DNA from 4 places in the Bacillus sp. JJ1566 genome. Region 1 is predicted to be linked to each of the others. Evidence: predicted binding sites of a transcription regulator. Region 1 holds the regulator's gene; each other region holds the start of a gene.
What was found. The regulator Rex, encoded in region 1, represses fermentation and respiration genes when NADH is low (regulators of the CRP and FNR family bind a similar motif). The targets are predictions, from matches to a motif close to TTGTGAAATATTTCACAA.
Positions count from the first base shown of each region.

Region 2: the regulator Rex is predicted to act here: its motif matches at 1,333-1,350, upstream of pflB (formate C-acetyltransferase).
Region 3: the regulator Rex is predicted to act here: its motif matches at 3,282-3,299, upstream of V7112_RS00050 (AtpZ/AtpI family protein).
Region 4: the regulator Rex is predicted to act here: its motif matches at 3,150-3,167, upstream of V7112_RS11160 (cytochrome c oxidase subunit 2A).

Region 1 is NZ_JBALOP010000073.1:38,855-43,985, forward strand. Features, by position in the region: gene V7112_RS22770 (CPBP family intramembrane glutamic endopeptidase) at 101-838, shown strand; gene V7112_RS22775 (YdiK family protein) at 842-1,051, shown strand; gene tatC (twin-arginine translocase subunit TatC) at 1,092-1,841, opposite strand; gene V7112_RS22785 (twin-arginine translocase TatA/TatE family subunit) at 1,858-2,049, opposite strand; gene V7112_RS22790 (redox-sensing transcriptional repressor Rex) at 2,085-2,726, opposite strand; gene moaC (cyclic pyranopterin monophosphate synthase MoaC) at 2,729-3,220, opposite strand; gene V7112_RS22800 (ABC transporter ATP-binding protein) at 3,354-5,131, shown strand, end outside.
Region 2 is NZ_JBALOP010000039.1:73,356-78,486, forward strand. Features, by position in the region: gene V7112_RS15325 (Ldh family oxidoreductase) at 1-867, shown strand, start outside; gene pflB (formate C-acetyltransferase) at 1,465-3,693, shown strand; gene pflA (pyruvate formate-lyase-activating protein) at 3,714-4,439, shown strand; gene V7112_RS15340 (RNA polymerase sigma factor) at 4,656-5,131, shown strand, end outside.
Region 3 is NZ_JBALOP010000001.1:4,451-9,581, forward strand. Features, by position in the region: gene atpA (F0F1 ATP synthase subunit alpha) at 1-203, opposite strand, end outside; gene V7112_RS00025 (F0F1 ATP synthase subunit delta) at 215-757, opposite strand; gene atpF (F0F1 ATP synthase subunit B) at 754-1,278, opposite strand; gene atpE (F0F1 ATP synthase subunit C) at 1,509-1,727, opposite strand; gene atpB (F0F1 ATP synthase subunit A) at 1,817-2,551, opposite strand; gene V7112_RS00045 (ATP synthase subunit I) at 2,609-2,977, opposite strand; gene V7112_RS00050 (AtpZ/AtpI family protein) at 2,984-3,205, opposite strand; gene V7112_RS00055 (S8 family serine peptidase) at 3,571-5,131, opposite strand, start outside.
Region 4 is NZ_JBALOP010000025.1:105,890-111,020, reverse strand. Features, by position in the region: gene V7112_RS11175 (isoprenylcysteine carboxyl methyltransferase family protein) at 1-300, opposite strand, end outside; gene V7112_RS11170 (type III polyketide synthase) at 302-1,390, opposite strand; gene V7112_RS11165 (PRK06851 family protein) at 1,605-2,684, opposite strand; gene V7112_RS11160 (cytochrome c oxidase subunit 2A) at 3,246-3,401, shown strand; gene V7112_RS11155 (cytochrome c oxidase subunit II) at 3,513-3,983, shown strand; gene V7112_RS11150 (b(o/a)3-type cytochrome-c oxidase subunit 1) at 3,983-5,131, shown strand, end outside.

The DNA.
Region 1 (5,131 bases):
ATTTGCATTATACTAAAGGATAGGCATGAATATATGTTACAATACAAAGGGTGGACAGTACATATTTATCATTTATTCCATCTATAAAAAGGAGATTTTCATGAAGGCTCGATATTGGTATGTCATTTTAACGTACATCATCATGCAGTTCTCTGGTATTTTAGGTATTCCGCTTTTATTGGCTTTAGGTGTTGGAAAAGACCTCGACCCAGCAACTGCTACTAATACGATTATTGCGCTTTGGACTGTTTTTAGTTTTGTAGCTGCACTTCCGATTGTATTATTTATATTAAGACCAGATATTAAGGATCGACATCAGAACTTGCGACGTTCCTCTAAAGGTGAGGCAATTGGGTGGGCGATTGCAGGTGTGTTTATGGCCATGACAGCCCAGATAATTGCGGCAAACATTGAGATTCATCTGTTTGGAATTGAACCTGGTTCCGAAAACACCCAAGAAATCATGGCTTTGGTAAAATCTTTACCATTGCTTGTAATCGTAGTTTCGATTATTGGTCCAATTCTTGAAGAGATCATTTTCCGCCAAATTATATTTGGATCTTTATATAAAAAATTTAACTTTTTCATCTCCGGCTTAATTAGTTCGTTAATTTTTGCTGTTGTACATATGGATTTCACCCACATTCTCATTTATACCGCAATGGGCTTTACCTTTGCATTCCTCTATGTACAGACAAAGCGAATTATCGTACCGATTTTTGCGCACGTAGCGATGAATTCTTTTGTTGTAGTAATGCAGACGATTTTTGCAGATGATATTGAAAGGATCATGAAGCAGGCCGAGAAGCTGCAACAGACATTTATTGGGGGCTTTTAATTTATGCGAAGAACTTCACCTTTTGCCATGGGCATCATTTACGCATTAATGGGAATATTATTTACTTATATTGCAATTAATAGTGCAACGGAGACGATTTGGAACTTTTCAACTATTCTTCTTGCAGTTGTAGCAACATTCGACTTTGCTGTGGCAATCCGAATGTTCTCCCTGCACTTCAAAATCAAAAAAGTGACAAACGTAAAAAAATAACCTCTGGACAGAGGTTATTTTTTATGTCTAGCTTCAGCGATTATTCCATACTATTAGCTGCCATCATTTCCGCTTTAAGCACCTTCCTGTAGGCACTTCTTGATACGAGAATACTGATCTCATATAAACCGAATAACGGAACGGTGACCATTAAATGAGAGACTAGCTCAGGAGGTGTGATTAAACCTCCAATTACTAGAAGGACAAAATACGCATATTTCCTTATTTTCGATAAGAACATCGGAGTGACAATTCCAAGCCTAGTTAAGAACATTACAACAACCGGTAGCTGAAACAAAAAGCCAAACGGTAAGGTTAGCTGTAACAGGAATTGAAAATACTCATTAATCCCGATTACCTGATTTATTTCAAGACGACCCGCTAACCGCGTCATAAAGTTCACAACAAATGGGAATAAAATAAAATAGGAAAATGAAACCCCTACTAAAAATAATCCTACCGAAATCGGAATATAACTCAACGTTACCTTTCTTTCCTTCTCATACAAGCCTGGACTAATAAAGGCCCAAAGCTGATACAGTAAAAAAGGAGAAGAGATAACAAACGCAATAATAAAGGCAAAATTCATATAAATTTTAATTGGATCTGTCATACGGAAAGCATTCATTGTCAGCTCTTTGGCTTCCTCAGCATTTTGCAAGTAAACAATTACCGGCTCAGCGAGAAAAAAACTCCCCAGTGCAACAATGAAGAAGAAAACGACTACATAAATCAGTCGTTTTCGCAGCTCACCAATATGATCATAGACGGACATTTCTCTTTCGTTCATCTGACTCATCCTATCATTACTTCACATCAGGAGTTTCATTCTTCTTAACATCATCATCGTCATCATCTGCTAAGCCTTTTGTTGCGTTTTTAAATTCACGCAATGTATTTCCTGCAGCTTTTCCTAATTGAGGTAACTTCTTAGGTCCGAAGATTAACAATGCTGCAAATACAATCAATAGAATACTACCAAATCCAAGATTTCCCATCATGAGCCACCTCCCAACAATTATAAAATCTATTTCTATTCTTCATTCGAATAATGCTTTAAAAAGTAAACAAGTGCTTGTAGCTCAACAGCTAGATCAATATGGTGAACCCGTATATGTTCGGGCACATTGATTCTTGCTGGAGTGAAATTAAGGATACCTTTGATCCCTTTATTCACCAGGCGGTCAGTAATTGACTGTGCTGCGCCAACCGGCACTGTTAAAATAGCAACCGTGACATCATCAGGCAATTCTTTTTCAAGATCATCTAAATGACACACCTTTACTCCGCCAATACTACTACCTACTTTATTATAATCCACATCAAACGCAAGCTCAATTTTTGTATTATTATTTTTTGAAAAATTATAATGTAAAAATGCAGTACCTAAGTTACCAACACCGATTAACGTAACCTTTGTTAACTCATCCTGATCAAGTGTCTTACTAAAAAAGGATAATAAATAATTGACATTATAGCCATACCCTTTTTTTCCCAATGCACCAAAATAGGAAAAATCGCGCCTAATCGTGGCTGAATCAACCTTTACCGCATCACTCAGCTCTGCAGATGATACCCTCTGCTTCCCCGAGGCATGCAAGTTTTTCAAAAACCGATAATAAAGTGGCAGCCTTTTGGCAGTTGCTTGTGGTATTTTTGATTGTTCCAGATTCATGTTTATTCCCCCGCTACTGGCCTTTTAAAATCTCCGTTCTTTCCACCTGTTTTTTCAGTTAAATAGGTTGGCCCAATCACCATGCCTTTATCAACCGCTTTACACATATCATACACAGTTAACGCACAAACCGATGCAGCCGTAAGGGCTTCCATCTCAACACCGGTGCTTCCCTTTGTTTTAACTGTTACAGTGATATGTAAAATATATTCACCTTGGGTCGTCCAACTAAAACGGATATCGACGCCTTTTAATGCCAATGGATGGCACATCGGGATTAGCTCTGATGTTTTTTTAGCTGCCATAATACCGGCAACCTGGGAAACAGCTAGAACATCCCCCTTGCTAATCTCATTCTTTATTATTTGCTCATAAATCAATTTATTTACAGTAATACTCGATTTTGCAATTGCTGTACGAACAGTATCAGATTTCTCTGTAATGTCGACCATTTTTGCCCGACCTTGCTCATTAAAATGGGTAAATGATGTCATATATGTACCCTCCCATAAACTATACACTATTTTACCACATCTGTCTTTGGAACATCTGTGAACATTATCATTGCAGTTGCTCTATTAAGATAATATAAGATACACTGTTGTTAGAAACAAGAGGTGAAATAGTATGATTTTACTACAAGTAAATCAGCTCAAAAAGTATTTTGCTGCTGATCTTATTTTATCCAATATAAAATTAGAAGTACAAACTCGCGACCGAATTGCTATTGTTGGCCGAAATGGTGCCGGAAAATCAACCTTATTAAAAATAATTGCTGGTCACATGTCCCATGATGGCGGTGAAATTATTAAGCCAAAAAGCGTCACTATTGATTACCTTGCACAGGACACTGGACTTGAATCAAATCTTACCATTTGGCAAGAAATGCTTACCGTCTTCGCATCTTTACAAAAACTAGAAAAAGACTTAAGAAAACTTGAAGTAAAAATGGGAGACCCATCTGTTTTTGAAAACCCAACTGATTATCAAAGGCTACTCGAAGAATATGATCAGCTCCAGGTCGATTTTAAAGAAAAGGGTGGCTATCAATATGAAGCCGATATTCGATCGATTCTACATGGCTTTCATTTTACAGACAAAGACTATGAAACCAAAATATCTAGCTTAAGTGGTGGTCAAAAGACGCGCTTAGCCCTTTGTAAACTATTACTAACAAAACCTGATTTATTGATTCTGGACGAGCCAACCAACCACCTCGATATTAGCACTCTTACCTGGCTTGAACAATATCTACAAGGCTATCCAGGTGCACTCTTAATTGTTTCTCATGACCGGTACTTCCTAGACAAAGTCGTCAACCAGGTCTATGAGATTTCGAGACACACAAGCACCAAATATGTCGGAAACTACAGCAACTATTTAAAATTAAAGGCTGAAAACTATGAGCTTGATCTAAAAAAATACGAAAAACAGCAGGAAGAAGTCGAAAGATTAAAAGACTTCATCGCGAAAAATCTAGTCAGAGCTTCCACAACAAAGCGCGCCCAAAGTAGACGAAAACAGCTTGATCGAATGGAGCTGATGGGCAGACCAGCTGGTGACGAAAAATCAGCTTCCTTCCGATTTGAAATCGAAAGACAAAGTGGAAATGACGTCTTAAGTGCTAAAGACATCTCAGTTTCCTATGAAAAGGATAAACCGATTATCACTAATATCAATTTCAATATTTATCGCGAAGACAGCATTGCGTTAGTGGGGCCAAACGGGATCGGAAAATCGACCCTATTAAAAGCAATTATCGATAAACTAGAGCATGTCAATGGAACAATTCGTTTTGGGTCGCATGTAACGGTTGGTTACTATGACCAACAACAAGCTGACCTAAACTCAAACAATCGTGTGTTAAATGAATTATGGGATGAATATCCACTTAAACCTGAAAAAGAAATCCGCACTGTTCTTGGGAATTTCCTTTTTTCCGGGGATGATGTGTTAAAAATCGTTTCAACCTTAAGTGGTGGCGAAAAAGCGAGACTTGCCCTTGCTAAGCTGATGATGGAGAAATCGAACTTCCTCATTCTTGACGAACCTACGAACCATCTAGACCTTGATAGTAAGGAAGTACTTGAAAACGCGCTAATTGATTATCCTGGGACCATTCTTTTTGTATCCCATGACCGGTACTTTATTAACCGAATCGCAACGAAAGTATTTGAGCTATCTCTAGATGGACTGACAGAATACCTTGGTGATTATGACTATTATCTTGAAAAAAAATTCGAAATGGAAGAATTGGCTCGACTTGAAGCACAAGAGAAAAAAGCTGATAAACGAGAAGTAATTCAAGAAAAAAACTCTTATGAACAAGAAAAGGAATTAAAGAAACAAGAGCGTCAACGAAAACGCAGAATTGAGGAAATCGAACTCGAGATATCCTCTCTTGA
Region 2 (5,131 bases), on a different contig from region 1:
TCCAAAATCACTGTGGAAAAAGAAAACAAAGGGACTGCGGTCATTGACGGACATTTTTCAGCTGGCCAAGTAGTTGCAACAAAAGCTATGGATATGACTATCGAAAAAGCAAACGAATACGGGATTGCTGCCGTTTCAGTTAAAAATTCGAACCATTTTGGAATTGCCGCTCACTATGCATTGAAGGCTGCCCAAAAGGATATGATTGCTATTGTCATGAGCAATACCGCCCCTTTAATGCCTCCTACTGGGGGTGCTGAAAAGGTATTGGGGAACAATCCACTAGCCATTGCGGCGCCATCAAGTGGGAATAATCCTCTCCTTTTAGACATGGCCTTATCGAATGTGGCACTTGGAAAAGTTTTGTTTGCTAAAAATAATGGCGTCCAAATCCCTGAAGGGTGGGGTACTGATAAAAACGGTATTCCAACAACTGACCCAGCGTCTGTTTTAGATGGAGGGTTTATCCTGCCAGTAGGAGGACCGAAAGGATTTGGGTTGGCCCTAATGGTAGAATTGTTAACTGGAGTATTGTCAGGTGGCGATTTCTCAAAGATGATCCCAAGTATGTACGATACTACTAAAAAACAAAGCATATCGCATTTAATGATTGCAATAAATATCTCATCATTCATGGATGTGAACACATTTAAAGACTTAAGTGAAACACTAGGATTATATGTGAAAAATGCTCTAAAGGCCCCAGGAGTTTCCCAACTGTATCTTCCTGGAGAAATTGAGTTTGGTGTCGAGGAAAAGCGGTTAAAATCAGGAATACCTATATCAGATGGGGTACTTGAGGACTTGGAAAAACTGGCTAATTCAATGAATATAGCACCTTTAACTGAGGGGAATATAATAATATAATACATTTATAATAATATAATACATTTATAATAATATAATACATTTATATTGAGAATGGACGACATTGAAACTATCAAATTAAAATATTCGCAGAATTTTTGAGTCACTTTTGTGGCTCTTTTTTGGTTTAAGGGGGAAGGATGTGAATTGGAAGGTCGCTATTTTCCTGTTATTAGGAGAGTGGAGATGCTCCAGTTGCACAAGGAGTACATTGCTTTCCGGAAATTAGGGAAGTTAGGGTACTCCAGCTGCAATGAAAGTACACCACTTTCCTGAAATTAGGAGATTGATGATACTCCAGTAACTTTGGAGGATGATCAATCTCCTGTTTTTAGGAACTTGGAGGCTCTTCGCTCACTAGGGGCTGCCATCTTCTTAATAAAGAAGAGCAAGTTCGGTTTCCCTGTCCCATTATTTTTGACCAATTATTGATGAAATTGTGGCTAAAATGGTAACTCTGTTAATTTGTGAAGTATTTCACATGACAATAAACCGAACTCGTTATATGATGATGGTGTAAGGAAGTTTGTTCAGTAGTGAGCAAATGAAACTTAATCAAAAACATATGTAAAAACCTTGTAATGGAGGTCATTGATAATGAAAGCATGGACTGGTTTTAAAGAGGGAAAATGGCAAAAAGAAATCGATGTACGAGACTTTATAGTAGAAAACTTTACACCATATAGTGGGGACGATGCATTTTTAGAAGGACCAACTAAAAGCACGAATGTTCTTTGGGAACAGGTCATGGAATTAACGAAACAAGAACGTGAAAATGGTGGAGTGCTTGATATGGATACAAAAATTGTATCTACCATTACTTCCCATGGACCTGGTTACCTTGATCAGGAAAAGGAAAAAGTGGTTGGTTTCCAAACAGATAAACCATTTAAACGTTCTCTTCAGCCGTTTGGTGGTATTAGAATGGCGGTCGATTCTGCAAAATCTTACGGCTTTGAAATCGATGAGGAGATTGTAAAGATATTTACCGAGTATCGAAAAACGCATAACCAAGGTGTGTTCGATGCCTATACACCAGAAATGAAACTTGCTAGAAAAGCAGGAATCATTACTGGATTGCCTGATGCATATGGACGTGGAAGAATCATTGGCGATTACCGTAGGCTGGCCCTTTATGGCGTAGATCGTCTAATCGAAGATAAGAAGAAAGACCTTCTTGAAACTGGAAATGGCGCGATGTCTGATGACATCATTCGTGACAGGGAAGAGCTTTCCGAGCAAATTCGCGCCCTCCAGGAATTGAAGGAGCTTGCAGTTTCCTATGGCTATGATATTTCAGAGCCAGCTACAAATGCGAAGGAAGCATTTCAATGGCTATATTTTGCCTATTTAGCTGCGATAAAAGAACAAAATGGAGCTGCAATGAGCCTAGGACGTGTGTCTACATTCCTAGATATCTATATTGAAAGAGATCTAGCAAACGAAGTTTTAACCGAGCAGGAAGCGCAGGAAATTGTTGACCATTTTGTAATGAAACTGCGACTCGTGAAGTTTGCGAGAACACCGGATTACAATGAACTATTTAGTGGAGACCCAACTTGGGTGACGGAATCACTAGCCGGTGTAGCACTTGATGGCCGTCCATTAGTTACAAAAAACTCTTTCCGTTTCTTGCATACACTAGACAATCTTGGACCAGCACCAGAGCCAAACTTAACTGTTCTTTGGTCTGTGAAACTACCTGAAAACTATAAAAAATATTGTGCGAAAATGTCTATCAAAACAAGCTCAATTCAATATGAAAATGATGATATTATGCGAGAAACGTATGGTGACGATTATGGTATCGCGTGCTGCGTATCCGCAATGGCAATCGGAAAACAAATGCAGTTTTTCGGAGCAAGAGCGAACCTTGCAAAAGCTTTAATCTACGCAATCAATGGCGGAATCGATGAAAAACTGAAAATTCAAGTGGGTCCAAGCTACGCACCGATTACTTCTGAGTATTTGGACTATGAGGAAGTCCTTCAAAAGTATGATGTGATGCTTGAATGGCTTGCTGGCCTTTATGTGAACACATTAAACATCATTCACTATATGCATGATAAATACAGCTACGAACGTTTGGAAATGGCGCTTCATGATCGTGAAGTTCTACGCACTATGGCATGTGGAATCGCGGGTCTATCCGTTGTTGCAGATTCACTAAGTGCCATCAAGCATGCAAAAGTAAAAACAATTCGTGATGAGAATGGCATTGTTGTAGATTACGAGATTGAAGGGGATTTCCCGAAATACGGTAATAATGATGATCAAGTCGATGAAATCGCGGTTGAGCTAGTGAAACGTTTTATGAATAAAATCAAAAAACATAAAACATATCGCAACTCTGTTCACACTCAATCCATTTTAACAATAACATCTAATGTCGTGTACGGGAAAAAGACAGGGAACACACCTGATGGTCGTAAAGCTGGGGAGCCATTCGCACCTGGTGCAAACCCACTCCATGGCCGCGATACAAAGGGTACACTCGCATCCTTAAGTTCTGTTGCGAAGCTTCCATATGAGTACGCGTTAGATGGTATCTCTAATACATTCTCAATTGTACCGAAGGCTTTAGGCAGAGAGGAAGAAGCAAGAATCAGTAACCTTGCAGGCTTACTTGATGGATATGCAATGAAAAAAGGACACCATCTAAATGTAAACGTCTTTGATCGCGAAACATTAATGGACGCAATGGAACATCCAGAGCTTTACCCGCAATTAACGATTCGTGTTTCAGGATATGCCGTGAATTTTATCAAACTCACAAGAGAACAACAAATTGATGTTATAAATAGAACATTCCATGAAAGTATGTAACTAAAGGGAGGACGGGAAGCATGAACGGACGCATTCATTCCATAGAAACATGTGGAACAGTTGATGGACCAGGACTACGTTATGTCATTTTCACTCAGGGGTGTTTGCTCCGTTGCCAGTTCTGCCATAACCCTGATACTTGGAAATTAAATATGGGGAAGGAAATGAGTGTTTCGGAGATTATGAATGATATCAAAACCTACCTCCCCTTTTTCCAAGCATCAGGAGGCGGTGTGACCGTTAGTGGTGGTGAGCCCTTGCTCCAGCTCGATTTTTTAATTGAACTTTTTAAAGAATGCAAGAAGCTTGGGATTCACACCACAATCGATAGCTCTGGCGGATGCTTTACTCGTGCTCCACATTTCATCGAGCGCTTAGAGGAATTGCTCACCCTGACCGATTTGATTTTACTAGATATAAAGGAAATCGATCCAGTGAAGCATAAGGAATTAACCGGCTTGAGCAACGAACATATTTTAGACTTTGCGCAGTATTTATCAGATAAAAATGTTCCCGTTTGGATTCGGCATGTGTTAGTTCCAACGATAAGCGATAATGATGAGGACCTTACGGAACTATCAGAGTTTATAAGAACCCTAAAAAATGTGGAAAAGGTTGAAGTTCTTCCGTATCACAAGCTCGGAATTTACAAATGGGAAAGCCTTGGCCTTGAATACAAACTAAAAGATGTCGAGCCTCCAACCGAAGAACGAGTCAAAAACGCAGAAAGAATATTAGGGTCATAGGGACAGGTTCCTCGACCTCCCATATTTTTCCTGGGACAGGGGACCTGTCCCTCTGTCCCAAAAAGAGTATGAAGATCGTCTTCATACTTTTTTTCTTTTTGCAGGAGAATATAAAGTTTTTGAGAAATGTAAAGGGATGGAATTATTTTTATAAAGTTGAAACAAATATGCCAGTGAAACGACTTATTCTTGATTGGGGGCGAGGTATTGGAGAATATGTCATTCGATATAGAAAAAATTTACGACATGTATTACCGGGATGTTTATCATTTTGCCTTGTTTTATACAAACAACCGTCAAGAAGCCGAAGACATCACACAAGAAACCTTTATTAAAGTCATCAAAAACATAGGTAGCTTACAAAATCCTGAACGAATGAAAACATGGATTTTCTCAATAGCAAAGCATACAGCAATTGATCTAAAACGAAAACAAAAGTTTATTCAATTTCTACCGGACTGGATCTATGAAAAAGAATCAGAAGAAGCTACACCTGAAAAGAAGGCCATCCAAAAGAAAGAATGGGAAGAGCTGCAGGAGGCACTCATAAGGTTAAAGTCAAACTATCGGACAGTGATTATTTTACGAGGATTAAAAGAGCTGTCAATTAAAGAAACAGCTGAAATCATGGGCTGTAGTGAAAGAAAAGTGCGCGTTGACTACCACAGAGCCATTCAACAAATGAGAAAGCA
Region 3 (5,131 bases), on a different contig from region 1:
TCTTCAAGGTTTTGTGCCATACCCATGACACCGTTTGAAAATTCAACGAGTTCTCCAGCCATGACATTGTCGAGGCCATGAGCACGTGCGATACCGTCACCGACACTGATAACTGTACCAACTTCGCTCACTTGTATTTCAGACTGATAGTTTTCAATTTGCTTTTTTATCAGCGCACTAATTTCTTCAGCTTTGATGCTCATGAATTTCACCCCTATCTATTCGCGATAAGTTGACGCTCTAAGCGCTCCAACTTACCTTTTACACTTCCATCATATATACGATTTCCAATTCGAAGCTTAACGCCACCAATCAGACTTGGATCTACAATGTTTTGAATACGTAATGAAGATTTTCCAACCTTGACTGCAAATACGCTTGAAATACCAGCTTCCTCTGAGTCTGTTAAAGGACGTACAGAGTACACAGTTGCATCGGCAATCCCGCGCTTTTCATTTGCGAGTACTATAAATTCATCCGCTACATCAGCGATAATATCTTCACGATGACGGTCAATAAGTAAATGTAACGTATTTAATGTCATCTGTGAAAAGCCTTGGAAGCTTTGCGTAACAATCGCTTTTTTATTATCGATTGATAGCTTTGGATTTCTTAAAACAGATTGAAAATCATCGCTATTTGAAAACACTTGTTTCACTGTACAAATTTCTTCTTCGTACTGATCAAGTGCATTTTGTTCACTTGCTAATTGAAAAAGAGCTACTGCATATCGCTTTGCTACGATTCCTTTGCTCATCGCCCTTCTCCTACCTCTTGAATATATTCGTTAATTAACTTCTCTTGATCTGCAAGGCTAAGTTCCTTTTCGATAACCTTAGAAGCAACTAACACAGAAAGTGATGCAACCTGTTCACGTAAAGCTGTAACAGCTTGTTCTTTTTCTTGAATAATTTCTTGCTTTGCAGCTTCCTTTAAACGGTTAGCTTCTTCGCGAGCAGCTTGGATAATTCCTTCCTTCTGCTCGTCACCTAATTTACGTGCATTTTCGATTAATTCGGCAGCTTCTGAACGTGATTTTTTGAGCAATTCACGTTGTTCTTCTGCTAATTTTTTCGCTTCTTGGTGGTTTTGCTCTGCAGAATCAATTTCATTTGCGATATGCTGTTCACGTTGTTTCATGATATTCATGAGTGGACCGCCTGCAAATTTCTTTAGCAACGCTAGTAAAATGATGAATACAACCAATTGGAAAATAATATCCCCAAGGTTAACAGGCAATTTACCAGCGGCTGCGCCTAAGACAAAAAGATCTAACACCTATATTCCCTCCTTTTTCGCGAGTTCCAGGTCGAATGGAAGTCCTTAATTTCATCATTAAGTGCGAAAAACGCACAATTCATTTAAAAATTTTTAGGGTAATACAAAGGAATGGCGAAGGTTCTCTTGGAATGATCTTCGCCATTTTGTTAATGTTGCTTTCACTTTTTAGGTTACGAAATAAGGAAATCCCTTAGATGCAACTTCAAGGAAAGCTTCGAGAAATCATCTTAAGCGTTAGCGCCGAATACCATGAACGCGATAACTACTGCGATGATAGGAATCGCCTCAACTAACGCAACCCCGATGAACATAGTAGTTTGAAGTTTACCTTGTGCTTCCGGTTGACGAGCAATCCCCTCAACTGTACGAGATACGATAAGACCGTTACCGATACCAGCACCTAGTGCCGCTAAACCAATTGCAATTGCTGCTGCTAATAAACCCATTGAAATAGTCCTCCTTTAATTGTATAAAAAAATTTTATAATAATTAATTTTGTTTGCCCAAAAAGTCTCATTTTGGACAAGGTTTATTTTTAATGGTCTGTACTCACTTTGTGAGAAATATAAACCATTGTTAACATTGTAAAGATGTAAGCCTGGATAGCACCAACAAAGATACTAAATCCTTGCCATGCAATCATCGGAATAAAGGCTCCGATTGTACCTAGAATTCCTCCAAGAATGCCACCTTCAAAACTACTCACTGCCATACCAGCAATTAATCCAAGTAGGATTTCACCCGCGTAGATGTTACCGAATAGACGCAGTCCGAGAGTTAATGTGTTTGCAAATTCTTCGATAATTTTTAATGGGAACATAAATGACATAGGTTTAAAGAAATCTTTACCGTATTCTCTAGCACCCTTCATCTTTATTCCATAGTAGTGCGATAAACCAACAACCATAACTGCTAGTGTTAACGTAATCGTTGGATCAGCAGTTGGTGACTTCCACCATAATTCATGTCCAAAAATGATCGCAAACGGCAACCCTAGAAAGTTTGATACAAGGATATACATTAGTAACGTAATCCCTAGCATTTGGAAGCGTCCGCCTGTTTGCCAGTCCATTGAACTTTTAATAATTCCTCGAACAAAGTCCATGACCCATTCCATAAAGTTTTGAGCACCGGTTGGCTTCATTGCAAGGGTACGTGTTCCAAGAACTGCAATAATGAATACAATCACACTTGCGATTGTGATCATTAGCATATTAGATCCATTAAACCAAAGTCCAAACAGTTTAAACGTAGGAGCTTCGTGACCCAACAGTATTCACCTCTCTTCCCATATTGTCTAGCACAAGCCTAAGCCACGTGCTTTAGTCTATTTTTGAAGTTTTTGAAAAAAGAAATCTATCATAATGACAAAGTAAGCTGTCATTAATCCAATAATCATACTGCCTAAGTGAAACTTTTCTGGATATTCCATCACGACCAATACAGCTAAACCAGCAACTGCCATTCTGGACATTGTTCCAAGTGAGCGGACGGTTCGTCCCTCTTCATAAGCTTTTGTAAATTGCTTGTTTTTTCGAGCCAATGTAAATAGAATCCACAAACTTCCTAGTGTACCTAGTATTAATCCTAGGAAGACCGATTTATATGCAGTGAATCCCCAGCCAAGTACATAGATTGCCAGTAAGTAGAATATGTATTTACGATATCTCGTAAACGCTATGGATAGATCCTGCATATCAAGTTAATCTCCTGAGAAAAAATGATTGACTAGCCGAAGTGTTGCATAGACTCCTGCTGCTAGTCCTAGTAGAAGGCCAAGAATTAAAAAAAGTGGTTCAGTATTTAGCATTTGATCAATCCATCTACCGAGGAAAATGCCTGCTAGAATTGATCCTACTAACTGAGATAGAATGCCAGACATAAGCGCATAGGCTCGTAACGGATGCTTGTCATTTTTAGGCATCAGCATACCTCACTTTAATGTGTCAAAAGTAGGTTTGTGACATGTCAGAAAATACTTAATTTTTCAAGTAATTCCTATATGAAAACCTTCTCATCCATACCCTTTGTAAGCATACAATAGGCACTTATCAATGTCAATTGTTTGTCGGGAAAAAGTTCACCTTCTCACAAGCGATTTCTACGGGTTCCACATCCGCTTACAAAACGCGTTTTAATCGTGATTTTCATTAGTCCTATTTAGGTAGTACTAATTTAAAAGTTCAATTTTTGTTCACAAAAAAGTCATAATTAGATTTAGGCAGCTTGCACCGCTGACATCACATTCACCACAGGATGTGGCGGTAATTAGTCGATGTTCCGCCATTCTCAGTGGCCGCCTATCATTGTATCCTCAAATGAGATTTCTGTTTCAAGTATATCCTCTTTGCCGGCTTTTCTAACAAATATGACCGCCTTGAAAGTACCACTTAGGTTCCTGTCTTTCCGATTTACTTCTTTCTCTACTAATCCTCTCGCGACATTTCGATCCCAATCCAAAAATGCTACAAACCTCAAACTATCCGGATTATAGAGAACAATTCCATATTCATCTGCTCCACCCGGTAAATATAATTCATACCGGAACACATCCTCCTTATCTCCTTTTCCAAATTGAAAGCCCATGATTCGTGGATAGTCAGGTTCTTCGATTACATACATATATGGAAGATGGTATCGATTTTTCCCTTCTTTTAAAAATAAATTCCCATAGTGTAGCCCAGCACCAATAGTACTTGGTGTGATATCCATTCCGATTGTGACCACATGTTTTTGCTTCGGTTTTACAGTAAAAGGAAGTGGCAAGTCCCATTGGATACCTTTTATGTTTTTTGGCACTTCAAAGGAATACTTCTTTTCTTCATTAGACTGATTATCCACCGTTATTTTTATCCTTTTTTCAGTACGGTTATCCTGATGAAATAGCATTCCAGCTGAAAATGAGCCCGGATAGATGAGTGTTTCCGAGTGGATGGCTTCATGAAGTTGGATTCTGCCTGCTCCTTGTTCATATGGCTTGTATAAGGTTCCATCCCCTTTTTCTAAAAGGAGTGCCGTATTCATAAGCGCGGCTTTAATTTGTTCGGGTGTCCAATCAGGGTGTGCCTGTTTTAAAATCGCACTTGCCCCAGCCACATGTGGTGCCGCCATACTTGTCCCTTGCATTTCCTCATAACCGTTTGGGATCGTACTATCAATCGCGACCCCTGGCGCTACCACATCAGGCTTAATTGCCCATGTGTGTGTAACAGGTCCACGTGAACTAAATGATGCAATCGTGTCTTTTATTTGCTGAAAAGAAGTTTTAACAATATTGTTTTGTGACTTAATTTGTTTTTTAAGCCACTTTCCGTCGGCTTTTGAAAGCGACGCAACCGGGATTGAAAGCTCCTGATCCAGTGCCCCAGAGAATCCTCCTTCCGTGTTGTTATAGATTAAAACTGCAATCGCTTCTGCCTCCAATGCTCGAATTGCTTTTTCTGTAAATGTGATTTGACCTCGTTCCATTAAGACAATTTTGTTTTTCGCCTTTGGGAATGTTTTTTCTGTCCCAATTCCCGCATCAATGATTTCATTTTTCCTTTGTAGATTCCATGGAATTGAGCCTTGCAGTGGTATAAGCTGTATTTTCCGTTCTGCAAACCCTACCGTTATATAAGGTAAGGTCATTGGTGGTGTCGATGCGCCAACAGATATCGCTTTTGATGACGTACCTGGGGAACCAACCGTCCAGACCTTTGGCCCCGAGTTTCCACTGGAAGTTACCGCAACAATCCCTTTTTCAGTCGCTTTATCTAATGCAAGACTTGTCGGCCAGTCTGGTCCATTGATGGTGTTGCCAAGCGAAAGATTAATAACATCGACTTTATCCTCGATTGCTTTGTCGATG
Region 4 (5,131 bases), on a different contig from region 1:
CATGATTTTCGTATTCCAAAACATGCCGAGAGAATGAAGGGCCCACACTCTCCCTAGCTGCGTTAATGCAAACAATAAAAATAAAACCGGATAAAAAGCTGATAGTTCTTTTCCCCGATAGCCCCCCTCAACAATGAGTGATACAAAAAACAATACATGGATGAGCACGATGTATTTATAATGGGCGTGGCCGACCTCATATCCACCTTGTGACAAAATCCATTTTTCATTTCGTCTCGCAATCCGTAGTTCAATCAGTCTTTGGGCGATTACCAATGCAATAAAAGTCCAAAATATCATCTTATTTCCTCCATTGTAAAAGGATTAATTCAGAGCTAAATCCAGGCCCCAAGGCTGTTACTAACCCAAAATCACTTTCTTCTCCCAACTGATTCTCCATAAACTCCTTTAATACATAAAGAACTGTAACCGAAGACATATTCCCCTGCCTTCGTAATACCTCCCTTGCAATGTTGGTCATCGAACTAGGAATTTTAAGTGCTGCCTCGTATGCATCCAACACTTTTTTCCCACCAGGATGAGCGATAAAATGCTTTGTATCGTTTATATCAAGCTGATTGGTATGTAAAAATTCATCTACATTTCCCTTCAACCAGGACTTTACGATGCTCGGAATATCCTTTGAAAAAATAACGTGTAGACCTGTATTTTTAATATCCCAGCCCATTACATCTTCAGAATCCGCCATCAAAGTTGATTGGGATGAAACAAAGGTTGGTAAAACATTGGTTACGGTATTATGCTCTACCTCATCCCCACAAATACAAACACATGCTATTCCATCAGCAAATAAAGAAGTCCCAATTAAGTTGCTCTTCGTGAAATCATTCTTTTGAAAGGTTAAGCTACAAAGTTCTACCGCTATAACGAGCACTATTGCTTTCGGATATGCTTTACAATAATCAAATGCCCTCGCTAAGCCAGACGCACCTCCTGCACAACCAAGCCCCCAAATGGGAATGCGCTTCGTGTGTGGTCCAAAATCCATTTTATTCATGATTCTCGCTTCAATACTCGGGGTTGAGATTCCTGAACTTGAAATAAAGAAAATCGCATCAATTTCACTTGGATTCATCTTTTTTGTTAGCAGTTTTTGATTCTCTAAACAATTGCGAATTGCTTCTTTACCGAATGTGACAGCTCTTTCAATATATGTATTGTTTTTTTCCTCAAAACTATGCTCTTTCCCATACCATTCCAAAGATTCACTGAAATATCGCTCCTCGATCTCACTGTTGGCAAATACCTTGATGAGGCGATCGATATCTGGAAAATGCTCGTAAAAGAGGTCCTTTATAAATTCAGTTGTTTTCATTTGATCAATTTTATTTGGTGGGTTGCAAATACCGACCGAAACCACTTTAGGCATGGAAAGTCACCCTTTCTTTAAAGGAAAGCTTAAGGTTACTTTTTCCAATTTTAGAATATGTATGCAAATGCGAAAAATGGGTATAAAAAAAGCCTTCCCGCTAATGGGAAAGCTCACGTTTCAAAGGAGTTGTTTTGTTGTTGTGCATTTATAGTATAACTCAAACTTTTCAAACATTCACTAGTAAAATTTTGGTTTCCAAATGACATTCCTTCTATAGTAATGTCTTCACTAGTTCCTCTCGTTTTTTGTCGATTTCTTCAAAATCCATTGCAGCTTTATAGTATTCTTCAAGCTTGTCGTGAAGTCGTTTTGCTTCACTTAAAAAGTTCGTACCGATTGTCATCTTATTTTTATATTCAAGATTTAACTCTTCTATTTCCTTTTTGAACGTGTTTTCAATTTTCGGGTCCATACATAGTGCAAACATATCGACGACTTCATCATGCTCACGAAATGGGTCGACAACATGTGGTGCCGTTCCATCAACGATTGACACGCCTAATTTTGGAATGATGATCATATCAATGCTTTTCGGATCAAAGGCACAATGAAAGTATTCGACTGATAATCCATGCTGCTCAGCATGCTTTGCAACCTTTTTCATTAATGTTGATTTACCGCTGCCCGGTCTTCCTTTTATAATATAACGTTTTTCGTAATCCTCGGTAATATTATCGATAAAATTCACCGCACCCTTTGGTGTAGCAGCCCCAAAGAATCGCTTCCGTTTTGTTGGGTGTTCTTCTGCTTCAAAAGGTTTGCTAAAAATCGTATCAATTAAAGTTTGAAGGACCTCATCAGCCTTTTTAAAGCTCATCGAAGAGACATAAATATCCTCACGCTTTAAATGAACCTTCTTTGCTTCTGCAAAGGTTTTATAGGCATTTTCAAAGTTCTTCGAGATATCATCTGTTAGTTCGATGATTTCATTCTTATATTGCTCTAAGTATCCATCATTGCGATACTGACCAAGGTCGATTACTTTCTCGACAACTCCTGGGTATCTAGGCTCTATCACGTGTGGTGCCGTGCCGTCTACAAATCCTAATTTCCGTTCGGGAATAACGATTCCATCTATAGAGTGATTATCTGAAGAACAGTGTAAGTATTCGAGATCATAGCCCTTATCCATAAATACAAGCCCGATTTTTCTCATGAAGGTGGATTTTCCTGTTCCAGGTCCTCCTTTTAAAATATACAGAGTTTCCAAGCCCTCCAATGCCTCATCATACAACGAGTAAAAACCAACACTAGAATTTGTACCTGCATAATAATTTTTCACTTTTGCCATATAAACTGTATACCTCCTTGTAGACATTCGCCTATCTTAGACTATGGCGAAGGTGCCATCTTTGTGATTAAAAATGTAAAATTTCACACCCTAGCTACGAAGGAAGATACTATCTCAGTATATCAGCCGTTTGTTTCTGCATTTTCAAAAAAACCACTATCCGAAAATAGTGATTAAGAGGTCTTCTTATCATTCTTCTGAACATTAATATCAATTTGTGTGATTACGCCATTTCCGCATTTAAAACATCTTTCTCTGTTATTTAGTAGAAGCGTATGACATCTTGAACAATAATATCTGATCATCTACACACATCCTTTTTTAATATATATATGTTTCCGCTTGCAAAGCCGTTATTAGTTTTGTCACAAATTATTCAAATGTTCCCCCACCCAAATGTGATAAAAATCACTGTTTTACTAGGTTTTCACTATTAATATAGTGATTAGATTAGGAATGAACAATTTGTGAATTGCTCAAAATCATCTAGATTTTAACAAATTGTTTTGTATGATGAAAATGTAAAAACCTTTGATAAACGCTTAAAGGGGGTCGTGAGGAATGGCAAAGACACAGCTTACAAAGACAAACCAAAAAACAAAAATTGAAGATGAAAGAACTTCCTTAAAAGGAACATTGACATCTGTACTTTTACTTGGACTTTTCTTAATTTTATCTTGGCTTGGTGTCTATTTCTTGTTCTTAGATAGATTGTAAACATTTTGTTCTACTAAGAAATCGAGGCAAGTCTTTCAATGGAATGGCTTGTATTATTTTATGAAAAAACAGACAGAAAAAGAATGTGAAAATTTGAAAGGGGAAAAAGCCATGCATCTGCATAAATTTGAAAAAATATGGCTCACTTTTGGAATCGGAATCCTTATCGTATTCCTTATAGTCGTTGGTATTGGCGCTTTTGCGATGGGCCACCAGCCAGCAAGTAGTATTAAAACAATTGATCCTGAAAAGGTAACTGAAACAGCACCATTTAATAATCCTGGACTTGTTCATATTGAAGGTAATAAATACGAGCTTAACCTTGTTGCTGAAGCATTTGCTTACACACCTAACACCATCCAAATTCCTAAAGGTGCAGAAGTAACATTTAATGTTGTCACAAAAGACGTTGTTCACGGCTTTGCAATTGCTGGTACAAACGTCAATATGATGGTTGAACCAGGTTATATCAGCAGCTATACACAGACATTTTCAAAAACTGGTGAATTCTTAGTGTTATGTAATGAATATTGTGGAGCTGGACACCACTTAATGATGTCGAAAGTTGAGGTGACTGAATAATGGCGAGTTCAATCGTTAAAGTAGACAAAAAAGATGCAAAATTAGCAATGGCACACTTTTATGTAGCCTTCACTGCTTTACTTTTAGGAGGAACTGCAGGATTACTACAGACGCTTGTCCGTTCTGGAAAATTCACATTACCTGCTGGCATTGGCTATTATCAATTATTAACAGTTCACGGAGTTTTATTAGGACTTGTACTTACTACATTTTTTATCATCGGATTCTTGTTTGCTAGCTTAAGTAAAACAGCAGGTACCTTATCACCGAAGCTGCGTTCAACTGCTTGGATTGGTTTTTGGACTATGACAATTGGTACAGCTTCAACAGCAACTACTATTCTATTAGGTGAAGCATCTGTTCTTTATACATTCTATGCTCCCCTACAAGCACATCCTTTCTTTTATATTGGACTGGCGCTTGTTGTAGTTGGTAGCTGGATTGGTGGATTTGCAATGTTTACCCATTTTGGAAAATGGAAAAAAGCAAATCCTGGTGAGGTTACACCATTATTGAGTTTCATGGCAGTTATGACAATGATTTTATGGTTAGTTGCAACTCTTGGGGTCGCTGCATCCGTACTTATTCAATTTATTCCATGGTCATTTGGTTGGGTTGAAACAATCGATGTCCTTATTAGTAGAACCTTGTTCTGGTATTTTGGTCACCCACTTGTATACTTCTGGTTATTACCAGCATATATGGCATGGTACGTTGTGATTCCAAAGGTAATCGGAGGAAAAATTTTCTCAGATGCACTTGCAAGATTATCATTTATATTGTTCTTATTATTCTCAATTCCAGTTGGATTTCACCATCAGTTAACTGAACCTGGGATTGATCCGAATTGGAAATTCTTACAGGTTGTTCTAACATTCATGGTTATTATTCCGTCATTAATGACAGCATTCTCATTGTTTGCCTCATTCGAATTATATGGAAGATCAAAAGGTGCTACAGGATTATTTGGTTGGTTTAAAAAGCTTCCTTGGGGAGATGCTCGTTTCTTTGCACCATTCGTTGGGATGTTATTCTTTATCCCTGCAGGTGCAGGAGGAATAATCAATGCTAGTCACCAGATGAACCAAGTAATTCATAATACCATTTGGGTAACAGGACACTTTCACTTAACTGCTGCAACAACTGTT